DNA from 4 places in the Robertmurraya beringensis genome. Region 4 is predicted to be linked to each of the others. Evidence: predicted binding sites of a transcription regulator. Region 4 holds the regulator's gene; each other region holds the start of a gene.
What was found. The regulator Rex, encoded in region 4, represses fermentation and respiration genes when NADH is low (regulators of the CRP and FNR family bind a similar motif). The targets are predictions, from matches to a motif close to TTGTGAAATATTTCACAA.
Positions count from the first base shown of each region.

Region 1: a site for Rex is predicted at 1,221-1,238, ahead of ACFFHF_RS17800 (DoxX family membrane protein). Genes of this name have one in related genera too.
Region 2: a site for Rex is predicted at 3,394-3,411, ahead of qoxA (cytochrome aa3 quinol oxidase subunit II). Genes of this name have one in related genera too.
Region 3: a site for Rex is predicted at 3,421-3,438, ahead of ric (iron-sulfur cluster repair di-iron protein). Genes of this name have one in related genera too.

Region 1 is NZ_JBHLUU010000116.1:17,090-21,399, forward strand. It holds gene putP (sodium/proline symporter PutP) at 1-425, shown strand, start outside; gene ACFFHF_RS17795 (DoxX family protein) at 679-1,188, shown strand; gene ACFFHF_RS17800 (DoxX family membrane protein) at 1,320-1,832, shown strand; gene ACFFHF_RS17805 (alpha-amylase family glycosyl hydrolase) at 2,058-3,815, opposite strand; gene ACFFHF_RS17810 (glycoside hydrolase family 31 protein) at 3,896-4,310, opposite strand, start outside.
Region 2 is NZ_JBHLUU010000121.1:55,860-60,169, forward strand. It holds gene ltaS (lipoteichoic acid synthase) at 1-1,947, shown strand, start outside; gene ACFFHF_RS19750 (FixH family protein) at 2,183-2,581, shown strand; gene ACFFHF_RS19755 (PCYCGC motif-containing (lipo)protein) at 2,652-3,143, opposite strand; gene qoxA (cytochrome aa3 quinol oxidase subunit II) at 3,485-4,310, shown strand, end outside.
Region 3 is NZ_JBHLUU010000022.1:138,668-142,977, forward strand. It holds gene ACFFHF_RS07730 (TIGR04053 family radical SAM/SPASM domain-containing protein) at 1-564, shown strand, start outside; gene ACFFHF_RS07735 (Crp/Fnr family transcriptional regulator) at 598-1,296, opposite strand; gene moaA (GTP 3',8-cyclase MoaA) at 1,493-2,503, shown strand; gene ric (iron-sulfur cluster repair di-iron protein) at 2,545-3,243, opposite strand; gene ACFFHF_RS07750 (molybdopterin-binding protein) at 3,472-4,310, shown strand, end outside.
Region 4 is NZ_JBHLUU010000101.1:23,922-28,231, forward strand. It holds gene groES (co-chaperone GroES) at 1-61, opposite strand, end outside; gene ACFFHF_RS14220 (CPBP family glutamic-type intramembrane protease) at 364-1,101, shown strand; gene ACFFHF_RS14225 (YdiK family protein) at 1,098-1,310, shown strand; gene ACFFHF_RS14230 (redox-sensing transcriptional repressor Rex) at 1,338-1,997, opposite strand; gene moaC (cyclic pyranopterin monophosphate synthase MoaC) at 2,025-2,519, opposite strand; gene ACFFHF_RS14240 (ABC-F family ATP-binding cassette domain-containing protein) at 2,659-4,310, shown strand, end outside.

The DNA of each region.
Region 1 (4,310 bases), on a different contig from region 4:
TGTACAAAGTGTTATTAAAGAAAGAAGCGACCGACAAACATTATGTATTATTAGGAAGATTAGCTGTATTAACCGTGGCTGTTGTTGCCCTTTTATTAGCTCTAGATCAAGACAATACGATTCTTTCACTTGTTGCCTATGCTTGGGCAGGATTTGGCGCGTCCTTTGGTCCTGTTATTATTCTCAGTCTCTTCTGGAAAAAGATGACGAACTGGGGAGCCATTTCAGGTATTATCACCGGTGCCATTACGGTAATTCTATGGAAACAAGCTGAGGGCGGAATTTTTGACTTATACGAAATTGTTCCTGGCTTCCTCCTCAATGCAATCGTTGCGATTATCGTAAGCATCCTTACATTTAAACAAAACGATCAAATTGAAAAAGAATTTAATGAAAGTATCGCGTTATTAAAAGAAGAGAAATAATTTTCAAACAACTCATTCGACAGCGAATGGGTTGTTTTTTTGTCGGAAATATTCTTTTCCTGGGAAATACAGGCTTATTTCCAGAGAACTTGTCTAATCCTGTTGTTCATAAAAGTGACATAGTTCACACTTCGGTCAATAAGCTTTTAACAAACTGTGAACGATTGTTTTTCCCTATGGTTATTACTATGGTCACATCGTATATTATGAGTGTAATCATCAATTAAATCCTTTTTGAAAGGCGGAATCATTTATGTTTAATCAATTTTTAAGAGAAAACAAGATTTCTGCAGCTCTTCTTACTCTATTACGTGTGTATCTCGGCTACGCTTGGATGACAGCAGGCTGGGGAAAAATAACTGGCGGGTTTGATGCTGCTGGATTTTTAAAAGGTTCAATTGCAAACCCTGTCGCTGGTCCAGATGGAATTGTGTATGGCTGGTATGTATCTTTCCTTGAAGGTGTAGCACTGCCAAACGTGGATCTATTTAATTTCCTTGTACCTTGGGGCGAGTTTTTAGTAGGATTAGGCTTAATTCTTGGGTGCTTTACGAGTGCAGCGATGTTCTTCGGTTTAGTCATGAACTTCTCTTTCATGCTTGCAGGTACAGTATCTCATAACCCAACAGATATATTAATGGGTGTGATTATTCTAACAGCTGGATTTAACGCTGGTCGTTACGGCTTAGATTACTATGTCGTTCCTTACCTTCGCAAAGCCATCTTCAAAAAAGAAGAACGCCCGATAAAAGAAATGGCTTAAGTTAACCATTTGTTCAATAAGTTTCGACTAATTTGTGAACTATTTCACATAACTATTCTTTTCACTATCACAAGATTGTATATTATGAGTGTAATCATTAATAAAATTCATTTTGAAAGGCGGAATCATTTATGTTTAATCAATTTTTAAGAGAAAATAAGATTTCTGCAGCACTTCTTACTCTATTACGTGTATATCTCGGTTATGCTTGGATGACAGCAGGTTGGGGAAAAATAACTGGCGGTGGATTTGATGCTGCTGGATTTTTAAAAGGTTCTATCGCTAACCCTGTTGCTGGTCCAGATGGAATTGTGTATGGCTGGTATGTATCTTTCCTTGAAGGTGTGGCACTACCGAACGTGGAACTATTTAACTTCCTTGTACCTTGGGGCGAGTTTCTAGTAGGTTTAGGATTAATTCTTGGGTGCTTTACAAGTGCAGCAATGTTCTTCGGTCTAGTCATGAACTTCTCTTTCATGTTAGCAGGTACCGTATCTCATAACCCTACAGACATACTAATGGGTGTAATCATTCTTACTGCCGGATTCAATGCAGGACGTTACGGCTTAGACTACTATGTGGTTCCTTTCCTTCGCAAAACGGTTTTCAAAAAAGGCGCAGATCTTCTTCAACAAAAAGCATAAATATAACGAGATTCCCTTGCTTCCAGTTTATCAAAGCTTAATAAATAAAGGTCATTACAAATTAGTCGAATATCTGTAATGGCCTTACTTTTGTTATGACAAAATAATCTACAAGAATAGGATGATGTCCCTTTATAGGGTGGTATAGATAACTGTTGAAATTACTCCTATAAGAAAAGACCAACCCTATTTTAGTGAATAGGGTTGGTTTTAAATATTTAGAGTCTATTTTACGAGTATATGATATTCCCAGGGTTCCAAATCAAATGCTTGTTTATTTTGAAAACTAACGGCTTCCTTTGAAGGAAACAAACGATAATTACCGACAGACTTTGAGTCTACAGTCACACTGCCGGAAATGGGGTCAGCAGAAAGATTTACTATAACAATTACCTTAGAATTACCCTTTTGCCTTTCAAAAGCTAATAGGTTTTCGTCAGAAGTGTCTAATAAGTTAATTTCCCCACCAGCATCTCCATTCCACAATGCCTTATTCTCCTTTTTAAGGCGGATTAAATCCTGATAAAACCTTTGATCCGATAAATCTTGCCAAGAGATTTCATCTTTATCAAAAAACGCCAATCTCTTATTTAATCCCGCTTCTTGACCGGAATAAATTAATGGCATACCTGGTAAGGTAAAGGTTAAAGCAGCCATCGTTTTTTCAGATTCACCAAATAGCTCTGATGTAGTACCTTCCCACGAATTATCATCATGATTCGTAGTCCAATGCATTGGATAAGAACCACTAGGGTATAGACGTTTCATTTTTGAAATATATGATTTTACATGCGTTGCATCCCTATTCCCAATGGCAATATCCCTCATAATATGATTTAGTTCCCAGCCATAATTAGAATTAAATGCATGATCTAACAGGTTATAAACAGTATTATCCTCCGCTAACATGTATACCGGTTTTATTTTATTTAACTCTTTTCGCGCATTCTCCCAAAAGTCTAGAGGCACACCTACAGCATAATCCGCACGATACCCGTCAATGTCTGCTTCAGTAACCCAATATTTCATAGCGTCAATCATCGCAGTTCGCATTTCATTATTGTTATAATTTAAATCGGCTACATCCATCCAGTTTGTCCCAGGGGGATGAGTGATATTCCCCTCATTGTCCAGAGTGTACCATTCTTTATTTTCAGTCCAAATATGATCTTTTCCGGTATGATTAGCCACCCAGTCTAGCATCACTTTGAATCCCATGCTATGTGCCTTATCTACTAATCTTTTAAAATCATCTAATGTGCCAAACTCTGGATTAATCGCTTTATAGTCTTGTACTGCATAGTATGAACCTAATGTTCCAATCCTTCCCTCACTCGAAATTGGATGAACGGGCATAAACCACAAGATTTCTACACCTAATTCCTTTAATCTCGGCAGATGAGATTCAAACGCCTTAAACGTTCCCTCAGAAGTATACTGTCTAACGTTCACTTCATAAATGGTAGAATCCTTTGACCAATTAGGTTGTAAAGTTTTACTTTTTCCTACATTCGATGACCCATCAGGGGACGTATACACAAAGTCATCTCCTTCTGTAATAAATACTTCTTTATATTCACCAAATTGGGAAAATACCTTAGCATCACCGTCTTTTTCACCCGTTGACCTATTTACAACAATGAAACTTATACTGGTTGGATTTTCTTTTAACTTTAAATCAACATAAGCCCCATTTTCATCTACCTGTGTATTGGAAAATGGAGTGGCACCTGTTGGCCAAACACCTGCTTCAGCTGAAGGAATGGCTACATCATTCCATAACCAAAGTCCCCAATTATCATAGTTCTGATCCGTTCTTTCGTAATGTATTCTGATTGTGTTGTCAGGGATCGTACTAGAATCTACTTGCTTCTTGGACAAATTCTCAGCTACCACATGATTGGAAACAGAAACATTCCCATTGAACATTACCAAAACTATAATCATCATTAGAATAGAAGCATTATTTATTAATCTTTTCAACTGAACCTCTCCCTCTTTTTATAAGATTTCTAGATTCATTCAAACAATGGAACGCAATTCAAACTTTCTTTAAAAACTCGTTATTTGTTCAAATGTTCCATAGCAAATGGAATTTTAATAAGAGTTGATTCCGATTCTTTAATCACTTCACTTGGTGTTTTTCCATTCACTTTTATTGTCATGTCGCCTTTTAATCCGTGAATGACAAAGATTGCTTTTTGCCAATCTGGTTTAAACTGATCATGTTCAGCATTAATAACGATATCAAGATTTTCATCATCCATTTTTGTTTCAATACGACACTCGAAGAATTGACTATAGTTATAGGCAAATGTTTTCCCATCGTCTTCATAATAAGTAAACGTAGAAGCCTCATCTTTTGTTGGATATAAATGAATGGTCATTTCATTTTCTTTCACTTTAGTTGAACGTTTTACAGTCCCATGAGTAAGAATTGCTCCCTTTTTAACAAAGATCGGCAATGTTTCAAGGTCA
Region 2 (4,310 bases), on a different contig from region 4:
ATCAATCTAGCGTTTGAGCACAACCATTACATCATTTTTTTCTCTGTAGCGGTAATCTTACTTTGGTTAAAAACATATATAGTTCAGTTAACACAGTTTGACTTAAATACGGAAAGTTCACTACAAGATTTTTTATTACTTTTAAATCCACTTGGGTCATCTTTACTCTTACTAAGTTTTGCGACTTTGTTTAAAGGAAGAAAGAAGTATTTAATTTTATTAACTACTTATTTTTTATTAACGTTCCTAGTATATGCAAATACTATGTATTATCGGTTTTTTAATGATTACATCACCTTACCGACTTTAACACAGACACAAAATTTTGGGGATGTTAGTAGCAGTGTTACCTCTCTTTTAAAACCGTATGACATCTTGTTTTTCTTAGATTTTCTTATTTTAGTAGGATTGTATTTTGTTAGAAATAAAAAAATTCAAGATAAAAATCCTGGACGGCGATATGTAGCAGCTATGTTTTCTTTGGCTTTAGGTTTTTCTTTCTTTAACCTAGCTTTGGCTGAAGGGGATCGTCCACAGCTGTTAACTAGGGGATTTGATAGAAACTATATAGTTAAGTATTTGGGTCTATATAATTACACTTTGTATGATGCAGTTCAAAGTACAAAGGCCTCTACTCAAAGAGTTTTGGCAGATAGTAACGATATCACAGAGGTAATCAATTATACAAAATCAAATCATTCGGAACCTAACCCAAAATACTTTGGGGCTGGAAAAGGAATGAATGTTATTTATCTTCACCTTGAATCCATGCAAAACTTTTTAATTGATTACAAATTGAATGGAGAGGAAGTAACACCGTTCCTAAACTCCATGACAAAGGAAGAAAATACACTTTATTTTAATAATTTCTTCCATCAGACAGCACAAGGGAAAACAGCAGATGCAGAGTTTATTTTAGAGAATTCCTTGTATGGACTTCCACAAGGGTCAGCATTTACAACAAAAGGCTTAAATACTTACCAGGCTGCCCCTGCTATATTGGGACAACAGGGTTACACGTCAGCGGTTTTCCACTCAAATACGGGGAGTTTTTGGAATCGAAATGAGATTTATAAATCTTTTGGATATAACAAATTCTTTGATTCTAATTACTACACGATGGATTCGGAAAACATTGCAGATTACGGGTTAATGGATAAGCCATTTTATGAACAATCCATTCCTTTATTGGAATCTTTGCCTCAACCCTTTTATGCAAAATTTATACCAGTAACGCACCATTTTCCATATGAAATTGGGGAAGAGTACGCTTTAATTCAACCTCATACTACAGGGGATAAAACTGTTGATGGATATTTTCAAACAGCACGTTATGCTGATGAATCATTAAGGCAGTTTTTTGACTATCTAAAGAAGTCTGGTTTATACGACAACTCTATCATCATCATGTATGGTGATCATTATGGAAATTCGGTCAATCGTAATAAAGCAATGGAGAAAGTATTAGGTAAAGAAATTACACCTTTTGAGAGTGCGGGTTTACAAAGAGTACCATTATTTATTCGTGTACCTGGGATAGAAGGTGGAGTGAACCAAGAATATAGTGGTCAAATAGATATTTTACCAACACTACTTCATTTACTTGGAATTGATACAAAAAATTATATACAATTTGGAACAGACCTATTATCAGAAACTCATAATGAAGTTATTCCGTTTCGAAATGGTGACTTTGTAAGTCCAGAAGTTTCATCCATAGAGGGTAAATATTATGACTCGAAGACTGGCCTTGAGTTGCTTCTTGAAGATAAGTTAGTGCTTGCAAAGGAATATAAAAAAAATGTAGAACTTAAATTAGAGGAATCCGATAGAGTAGTAAACGGAGATTTGTTAAGGTTCTATACTCCAGAAAACTTTACTCCTGTGGATAGATCTAATTATGATTATAATAAAGAGGATACCCAGGAAGTTAATAATCAAAAATAAAACACAAAAAGGCTGAATTGAGAATATCTCAATCAGCCTTTTTGTGTTTTGTTTTCATTAATCAGTTATTAGTTTATACAAATTCATTTGTAAAAAGAGCGATCCTCAAAATACCCAATATAGATCTAACTATTGGAAATAATGACGTATATTTGTCACAATGACAACTTCTATATATGATAAAATTAATTTAAGTAAATTTATTAAAGTAAAAAGTGTAGAGGTGAGCTTTTTTATGGCGAAATTCGGAACCTATTTATTGGCCATATTATTTTTTCTGGTTGGTTGTAATAACAACGTTGAAACTCAAATTAATGATGAGGTCCCTGAAATAATTGAGGTTACGGTTGAAACTATCCCTGATGAACTAAAAGTCAATGAGGAAGTAATTATTCAAGCTAAAATTACACAAGGAGAAGATATAGTAAAAGATGCTGACGAGATGCAGTTTGAAATTTGGAAAGAAGGTCAATCTGATCAGGAACATGTAAAAGTAGAAGGAGAGTTAGATAAAAAAGAAGGTGAATATTACATCAAGAAGACTTTTACCGAACCTGGTCTTTATTTTGTAATTGCACATGTTACGGCAAGAGGGATGCATAATATGCCAAAAGTCGAGTTCCAAGTTAAATAATAGATGAAAAGGAATATACAAGGTTGATAATGAATAAGACCGGCAGCTTTGAAGCTGCCGGTCTTATTCATTAACCTTTAGGCATTGGAGTAGGTGTAGCTGGTGTACCTAAACCTTCATATTTTTTGTCAATGTTTTCACGAATGGTTTTTAAATCTGTTCCTTTTTCATATTCTAGTTTCGCCTCACGGGCGATATCCACACAGACACCTCAGCCAAAGCCCATGGTATCTAAAAGGGCTACATCACCTTGTACTGAATCCACAAAGCAGTTTGTATTGCTTGTATGTCCGTCTTCTTCATAACAACCACAATAACATGGCATGTAATCCAAAACTTCTGGATGTTCAACTGCAAATTGATAGGCTTCTAAAATTTTGGGATTGTCTGTTAAATTAGTAACTACAGACCAATCATTACTTCCCATTGTATACTCTAACTTTGGTTGAACTTGTTCAGATTTGCTAGGTGGTTGCTCTTGTTCATTTTCTTGACTCTCTAAGGATGAACAACCCGTAATAACTATTGTACTAAATACTAGAGTGGTAATTATTTTATTCAGATAACTCACCTCAGTTTTTACAATTTTGATATTAAAATAATATCATTGGTTGTTTTGTAATACAATTGCCAAAAATTCGAATCAAATTGAGGTGAATTATCATGGGATCCTATAAGAATCAACGGATTGTTTGGAAAAAAATACAAAAAACTTGAAAAAAAATCCTTTTTAATATTGTCACATTTATTCTACTAAACTAATGATATTATTATAAATGCATAAATTCTTATTTGTATATCTAACTATTTCTTTGTGAAGAAATGCGCATGTAAGCAGAGATATCTATGAATATATGTGCACTTATTAAAATGATGAAAATATTTAAAGAAAGGGGTACCTCTATGAAAATGAAATTGGCATTATTTTCGTTAATTTTCACTATTGCCACTGTGTTAACGGGATGTGAACCGCTTCTCGTTTTAGACCCGAAAGGACCTCAAGGTCGTACAACATCCGATGTTATAATGATTTCGATTTGGACAATGGCTATTGTCGTAATTGTAGTCTTCACACTCTTTGTGTATATAGTTAGGAAATATCGTGCTTCTAAACAAAGGGAAGATTATGAACCACCTCATATTGAAGGAAGTATTAAATTAGAAATTCTTTGGACATCTATTCCAATCTTAATCGTTGCTTTCCTTTCGTTTATTACGGTTAAGTCAACCTATGAAGTGGAGGATGTCCCAAAGGGATATGAAGAAGAGCCATTAGTTATTTATGCTTCTGCATCTAATTGGAAATGGCATTTTAGTTACCCAGAGGAAAATATTGAAACGGTTAACTATCTCTTTATTCCGACGGATCGTCCGGTTCAGTTTAAACTATATTCTTATGGGCCAATTGCGAGTTTCTGGATACCACAGCTTGGAGGTCAGAAATACGCAATGTCTGGAATGGTAAATACCTTGAATTTAGCAGCTGATGTTCCTGGTGAATATATGGGTCGAAACGCTTCGTTTACTGGAGAAGGATTTGCTGAACAAACGTTCAACGTTCAGGCAATGACTTCTGAGGAATATGATGAGTGGGTAAAGGAAGTTAAAGAAACTGCTGAACCTCTTACAGAAGAAAAGTTTAACGAATTATTAAAACCAGGCCACCTTGGACAGTCGACCTACACTGGAACACATTTAGAGTTTTCGCCACCTCCGGCAGCTCATCATA
Region 3 (4,310 bases), on a different contig from region 4:
TTTTTCTTAGTGCCAACTGGTAGAGGACAAGAAAAAGATATGATTTCTCCAGTAGAGCATGAAAAGGTATTTATCTGGCTTCAGGAGCTGAGCAAACGCGTACCATTTGATATAAAAACGACAGCTGCTCAACATTATCGACGTGTGTTTATTCAGCAAAAAATGAAAGAAGAGAAAAATAAGGATAATATATCTTATTTGGATGCTTTAACTAGTCAGGGTTTAACAGGAAGTATTGATGGGTTAGGAAGAGCTCCCAAGGGAGTCAATGACGGAAACGGGTTTGTATTTATTTCTCATATTGGAGATGTGTACCCAAGTGGGCTGTTACCAATAAAAGCAGGGAATGTACGTGAGCAGCCGTTAGCCGAGATTTACCGAGAATCACCAATATTTAAAAACTTAAGGAACCCTGATAAATATAAAGGCAAGTGTGGCGTATGTGAGTTTAGATATGTATGCGGTGGCTCACGATCAAGAGCATATGCCATGACAGGCGATTACCTAGAAAGTGAACCATTTTGTGTTTATGTGCCAAAGGCATTAAGATCAAAGAAAGCATAAAAAATAAGAGTGCAGAAACCTCTGCACTCCGATTTATTCAATGCTGCAATAAACCTTTGGACAATTTTCACAGCCAATTTCGTCTCTTAAATATTGTAAATGATGAACGATGATTTTGCTCTTTTTTATAGATATAATTTGCTCTTTTTTTAGTTCATTTAAGATGCGATTGGTACTTTCACGGGAAGTTCCACAAAAATTGGCAAGTTCTTGGTTCGTTAGTGGAAGATCGATAAGGATTCCGTTTTGTATCTCTACACCATAACTATTTGTCATACGGATCAAAGTCGAGTATAATGCGCCTTTCTTTCCGTTTAATACGAGATCACGGAACTTCGTTTGCGTTTTTCTAAAATGATCGCTCATCCATTTTAAAAACTCTAGGGCAAGAGAACTGTTTTGAAAGATTTCTTTCTCAAGGACATCCTTATTTATTGCAACGATTTCTGCATCTTCAAGTACTCTAGCGCTAAGCAAATATTTAGGGGAATGAGTAAAAAGGGTTAGTTCTCCACAAATATCATTTTTACCGCAAATTCGTAAAGATAGCTCTCTGCCATCGGATGTAATTTTACTAATCTGTACCTTCCCTGACAGAATGACGTACATTTCCTCTGCTTCCATTCCTTCTTGAAAGATAAAAGTATTTTTCTCTCCAATAAAACGGCGGTCAGCCAGATGAAGAAGTTCTTTTATCTCTATTGAATGTGTCTCTTTTACCACTGCTGACATCCTGATTCACCCTTTTTTAGACAGTAATGATTCTATCATCTACAATGAGGGTAATAAGAATTGTTGTCAATAACTTCACCCATGATGTAACAATATGTTCACGTTTAATAAAATAGTTATGTTGTAAAGTGATTTACCGTTATAATAAGATATACTACAATGCATGCAAGATACTCTTGCGATGGAGTTGATTATCATGAATAAAATTACTGATCAATTAAACCGTCCGTTACGAGATTTAAGAATATCGGTTATCGATCGATGCAATTTCCGGTGTCAGTACTGCATGCCAGCAGAGATATTCGGTCCCGATTTTGCTTTTTTACCTAAAAAAGAATTACTTAGCTATGAAGAAATTGAGCGTTTGGCTCATATTTTTGTGGGACTTGGAGTGGAAAAAATACGTCTCACAGGTGGAGAGCCTCTCCTTCGAAAACAGCTTCCTTTGCTAGTTGAGAAGCTCTCTAAAATAAATGGCTTAAAAGATATTGGCTTAACAACGAACGGTGTTCTTTTGCCAAAGTATGCCGAGGAATTAAAGGCTGCTGGTCTAAAGAGGGTAAATGTAAGTCTTGATAGTTTGAATGACGAGCTTTTTGGTGAGATTAATGGTCGTGGAGTGAAAACTGGACCTGTAATAGAAGGAATTCAAGCGGCCCAAAAAGCAGGGCTTGGTGTCAAACTGAATATGGTTGTTAAAAAGGGATTAAATGATCAAGAGATTGTTCCTATGGCACAATTTTGTAAAGATAATGGACTTCAACTCCGTTTTATTGAATACATGGATGTGGGTAGTACAAACGGATGGAAAATGGATGACGTTGTGACCAAAAAGGAAATTTATGAACGATTGAATGAGCATTATTTGTTAGAGCCAGTTGATCCAGATTATTTTGGAGAAGTTGCAAAGCGATATCGCTACAAGGATTCAAACGTAGATGTCGGATTTATTACTTCTGTGTCTGAGTCGTTTTGCTCTAGCTGTACTCGTTCGAGACTTTCTGCTAATGGACAGCTCTTTACCTGTTTGTTTAATGGGAACGGACACGATATTCGTGACTTTATGAGAAATGGTGTGTCTGATTCGGAAATCGAACAAAGAATTACTGACATTTGGAATAGAAGAAATGATCGTTATTCCGATGAAAGAACGGAAGAAACAATAGCTAATAGAAAGAAAATTGAAATGTCCTATATAGGGGGATAAATAAAAACTACTTCATGGCGGTGAAGTAGTTTTTGTTTTTCTTACGCAATGTATCTAGGGAACAAAATATTGTTTTCAAGGTGAACGTGCATAAATGTTTGTTCTTCTAATAATTCAAGTCTTTTGTAAACCAGACGGTACGTACCACATGCATCCATTGGTGGTTGGAAGTCGGATGTAATGTCTCTTAATTCCTTTAGAATAGCTCCAGCATGATCATGTTCTTTTTCTAATTCGGTTATTTCTTTAATCATTTCGCTACGAGTTTCGCCAGTTGTAGTATCAAGCTTTTGTAGCATTGGAAATACGAGTTCTTCTTCTTTTGCTGTGTGTTCAAGCAATTCTTTCTTTAGTTCGTAAAATAGTTCGTATACCTTTAACAATTCTGGACGATGTCCACCATGTACCTTTGCCACCTTTGTTACGTAAGGACTTAAGTTAGCGAGTTCTTCTTCTAACGGACGATGATATTGTTCAATCACATGGTTAATAATTACGTCAGATGCTGAATCTGTCCATACGGCTACATCTTCTTTAGTTCCTTTATACGTATCAAAAAGCTGTTGAAGCTCTTGAATAATTTCATTAGCGTTTACTGATTTTTCAGAAGCAGCTTCTTCTAAAGGAATATTCCCACCACAGCAAAAATCAATTCGGTTTCTCTTAAACACGTCTGCTGCTTTTGGAAATTCATTTACTATATCTTTTACTAATGAGTCAGTTTGAAATGGATATGTCATTTTAATTGCCCTCCAAAAATACGTTTTATTTACAAACTAAGAATAAATGATTTTGTCTTCTTTTAAGGTGATGTGAATCACACTTTCAAATTAAATGTTCTCTATTTTCTTCAAATTGTTAGGGGAAGTGCTAAAATAAGGTTTAAGTGATGTTAGTCCTGTTTTATAGTTATTTAAATGTTTATAATTACACATACATACGACCTTACCATGTAGGAGTTGATTTAATTGGTAGAAAAAAGAACGCCGATACAAGTTGGTGAAGCAGTAAAAAAAGTGATGTCGCATTCAATATGTGGCAAACAAGAATTAGTTTCCATAAACGAGAGTTATGGCCGATTCCTTTCAGAGGATTTAGTCGCCACGTCAGATGTTCCTCACTTCAATCGTTCTCCTTATGATGGTTTTGCTATTCGTTCGGTTGATTCAGCTGAAGCTTCGCTTTCCAATCCAGTTGAATTCGAAGTGGTTGATCATATTGGTGCAGGATACGTTTCAAATAAGGAAATTGGTGAATTTCAGGCAGTTCGTATCATGACAGGAGCACAAATGCCTATGAATTGTGACGCAGTTGTTATGTTAGAACTTGCCAAAACGAGTGAGAAAAACGGACAACCATATATGTCCATTAAGCGATCTTATAAACCAGGAGATAATGTTTCTTTCGCTGGGGAGGATGCAAAAAAGGGAGAAGTCCTTGTAAAAAGAGGAACGAAAATCAATCCTGGGATTCAAGCGATGTTAGCAACATTTGGTTATAAGGAAGTACCTGTTGCTAAAAAACCAATAATTGGCTTATTTGCTACTGGTACAGAACTGCTTGAGGTAGAGGATGAATTACAGCCGGGGAAAATTCGAAACTCTAATACCCATATGATCATTGCTCAAATCGAGCGTTCTGGGGCCGAAGTAAAGTATTTCGGGAAACTTCCTGATGATTTCGAATTATGCTATGAATCGATAGAGAGTGCTATAGAAGAGGTTGATTTATTGATTACTACAGGTGGTGTCTCGGTTGGAGACTTCGATTATTTGCCTCAAATTTATAAAAAATTAGGGGCGGATGT
Region 4 (4,310 bases):
CCGTTTTTTCTTCCGTTTCAACTAGCTCAATTACAATGCGATCACCTAGTGGCTTTAACAAGTGAAACAACCTCCTCAAATATATGAAAGATTTTTATTATTAGCACTCACTTAACTAGAGTGCTAACACAACTATTATATTAATGAATCTCTACCTTTTTTGCAAGCGAGAAACCGCTTTTTTTTATAAATTTTTTGTAAAAGTCCCCCCATAACTTGTTAATTGTACAACCTTACTAAGTATGTACTTTTCCACCTATTCTATCCATATAATGCTAAAATACGGACGATAATTCTTCTTATTTGATACAACCTGATGTTTACGAGTAGAATAACTATATTGGATGGAAAAGGAGACTTGTTTTGAAACGTGAATATTGGATTATATTAATTGCTTATATTGCTATGCAGCTTTCAAGCTTTATTGGTGTCCCTATCACCTCTCTGATACTAGAACTGATTGGTTTTGAAACCCATCACTCTCAAGGGTTCGCAGGGGTCACTTGGCTTGTCATAAGCTTTTCGCTCACACTTGTGATTGTCCTGATGTTGTTGCGTAATGAGATGGTAAACACAAATGAAGTAAGAAGCGGAGCCAGCTTAGGCCGATCGATCCTTTGGTCTATCACAGGTGTCTTTCTTGCCCTATTTGCCCAAGCCTTTGCTGCAAATATTGAACGTTTGATTGGTATTGATGTTGGTTCTGAAAATACGCAACAGATTCTACGCATCATTGAGTCCTTTCCTATTATGATTGTCGTGAGCTCAGTGATTGGTCCTATATTAGAAGAAATTGTTTTTCGTAAGATCATTTTTGGGGCTTTTTATAAGCGATTTAACTTTTTTCTATCAGCCTTGCTTAGCTCCGTTATTTTTTCTTTTGCCCATATGGAGCCGGAGCACACTCTACTTTATTCCGCAATGGGATTCACCTTTGCGTATTTGTATGTAAAAACCAATCGGATTCTCGTTCCGATCGTTGCTCACGTATCGATGAATACGTTCGTTGTTCTTGTGCAATCCGTATTTAAGGAAGACTTAGAAAAATTAATCAAACAAGCAGAACAAATGCAAAGCTTTATTGGAGGATTCTTCTTATGAGACAGTCACCTTTATTTTCAGGAATTATATACATCATCTTAGGTGCTCTGTTCACAGTGTTTGCCATACAGGACTTACAGCAAAATGGAGAGTGGGGCTTTTTCACCTACCTGCTTGTCTTGCTAGCGACCTTTGATATTGGTTCAGGCATTCGGATGATTCTTTTACATTTTAAAATTAAAGAGATCAAGAAAGAGCAAAAGAAATAGCCGCTCCACTAAGGGGCGGCTTACTGTTTATTCTTCTACCATTTCTTCATCCATTGAATAATGCTTTAAAAAGTACACCAGTGACTGTAACTCAATAGCCAGATCAATATGGTGAACCCTGATGGATGAGGGAACCGTTAATCGGGCCGGGGTAAAGTTTAAAATGCCTCTCACCGATCCTTGAACCATTCGATCGGTAATGGATTGTGCAACCGGTGCTGGAACCGTTAATATCGCGACCTGAATGTCTTCTTTTTCAATAACTTCTTCTAGATCATCCATATGGTAGACGGGCACTTCACCAATTTTTGTGCCTACCTTCTCTTCTATCACATCAAATGCAACCGCAATTTTGGTATTATTATTCTTTAAGAAGTTATAGTTTAAAAATGCTGTCCCAAGATTCCCGACCCCAATTAACGCAACCTTCGTTAATTCATCTTGGTCGAGTGTTTTACGGAAAAAGGATAATAAATAGTTTACATTGTAACCGTATCCCTTTTTACCTAAGGCTCCAAAGTATGAAAAATCTCTTCGGATTGTTGCAGAATCGACCTTCACCGCCTCACTTAGTTCAGCCGATGAAACGCGTTGCTTTCCTGATGAGTGTAAACTATTTAAAAAGCGATAATACAATGGTAGTCTTTTCGCCGTTGCTTGTGGGATTTTCATTGATTCATTACTCATCGTTCTTCCCCTACCTTCTACCTTTAACTAATATAGTCTCTCTTCTCTCTTAAAGTCACCGTTTTTACCACCTGTCTTTTCAACCAGGTATGTTTTCCCGATAACCATTCCTTTATCTACTGCTTTACACATATCATACACGGTAAGCGCGCAAACAGAAGCAGCTGTTAACGCTTCCATTTCTACACCTGTATTCCCTTTTGTCTTTACACTAGCAGAAATATGTAGAGTATGGCAATTGTTATCTGATTCCCAATCAAAAGAAATATCAACACCTGTGAGTGGAATAGGGTGACACATTGGAATAATATCCCATGTTTTTTTACTAGCCATAACAGCTGCAACCTGTGCGACTGCTAACACATCCCCCTTTTTCATTTGGTTATGTGTGATTCGATCATATATCTCTTGATTAACTGTGATACTAGAGTGGGCAATGGCCGTCCGTACCGTTTCGGGCTTATCACTCACATCTACCATTTTTGCTCTGCCTTCTTTATTAAAATGAGTGAACTCTGACATCTATTATACACCTCTTTCAAAATCATACACTATTTTCCTCATTTTGTGTGAAAACATTGTAACATAGTTCACAACTCATATCATTGCTCATCCGTATTGAATGCGATACACTAACCGTAGAAGTATAGAGGTGAAATCAATGATACTACTACAAGTAAACCAGCTTTCCAAGTCTTATGGGGCTGACCTTATTTTATCGAATATAAAACTAGAAGTTCAAACAAGAGACCGTATTGCCTTAGTAGGTAGAAACGGGGCCGGGAAATCTACATTACTCAAGATTATTGCCGATCACCTTTCCTATGAATCAGGTGATTTAATCAAGCCCAAACATGTAACGATCGGGTACTTGGCTCAGAACACAGGTCTTGTTTCCGGATTATCCATTTGGGAAGAAATGCTTACCGTGTTTGAACATGTCATGAAACAAGAGCGGGAACTTCGTAAGCTTGAGGAAAAAATGGCTGATCCTACCGTATTTGAAGATGCTACTTTGTACGAGCGAACAATCAAGGAATATGACCATCTCCAAAATGAGTTTAAGGAGAATGGGGGCTACCAGTACGAGTCAGATATACGTTCTGTCCTACATGGCTTGAACTTCCACTCATTCGATTACTCTACGAAAATTGATAGCTTAAGTGGTGGCCAGAAAACTCGTTTAGCTCTTGCGAAGTTGTTATTAACCAAGCCTGATATTCTTATCTTGGACGAACCTACCAACCATTTAGATATCGATACGTTGTCTTGGCTAGAGCAATATCTTACTGGCTACTCAGGTGCCATCTTAATCGTATCCCACGATCGCTACTTTTTAGACAAAGTGGTCAATCAAGTGTACGAAATTTCTAGGAATCAAATCAGCAAATTCTCAGGAAACTACAGCTCTTATCTTGAACAAAAAGCCGAAAACTACGAGCGTGATCTCAAACAATACGAGAAACAACAAGATGAAATAGCCAAACTACAGGACTTTATTCAAAAAAATCTTGCTCGTGCATCGACCACCAAGCGAGCCCAAAGTAGAAGGAAGACGCTTGAGAGAATGCAAGTTATGGACAAACCTCTTGGAGATGAAAAGTCCGCCTCCTTCGGTTTTGATATTGAAAAGCAAAGTGGCAATGAAGTGTTAAATGTCCACTCCCTAGCAGTTGGTTATCATGATGAACGAATAGCTGAGGAACTTTCCCTCCGAATTACTAGAGGAGATTCCGTTGCCTTAGTTGGACCAAATGGGATTGGAAAATCAACCTTACTCAAAACCATCCAAGGTACGTTACAACCGGTAGAAGGACAAGTTCATTACGGCTCCAATGTTAGCATTGGCTATTATGACCAGGAACAAGCAGCTCTTACTTCAAACAAGCGAGTGTTAAATGAGCTTTGGGACGAATACCCTCTGAAAAGTGAAAAGGAAATCCGCACGGTACTAGGGAATTTCTTATTTACCGGCGACGATGTATTAAAAACGGTTTCCACTCTAAGCGGTGGGGAGAAAGCACGTTTAGCACTAGCTAAGCTCATGATGCAAAAGGCGAATCTTCTTATACTAGATGAACCTACCAACCATCTGGACTTAGACAGTAAGGAAATATTAGAAAACGCGCTTGTGGATTATCCAGGTACGATTCTTTTTGTTTCTCATGATCGATACTTTATTAATCGCATTGCTACAAAGGTGATTGAGCTTAGTAAAACCGCGGCTGTTGAGTATCTTGGGGATTACGATTATTACGTGGAAAAGAAGCTAGAACAAGAAGAGCTTAAAGCCATTGAACAAGCAGAAAAGGC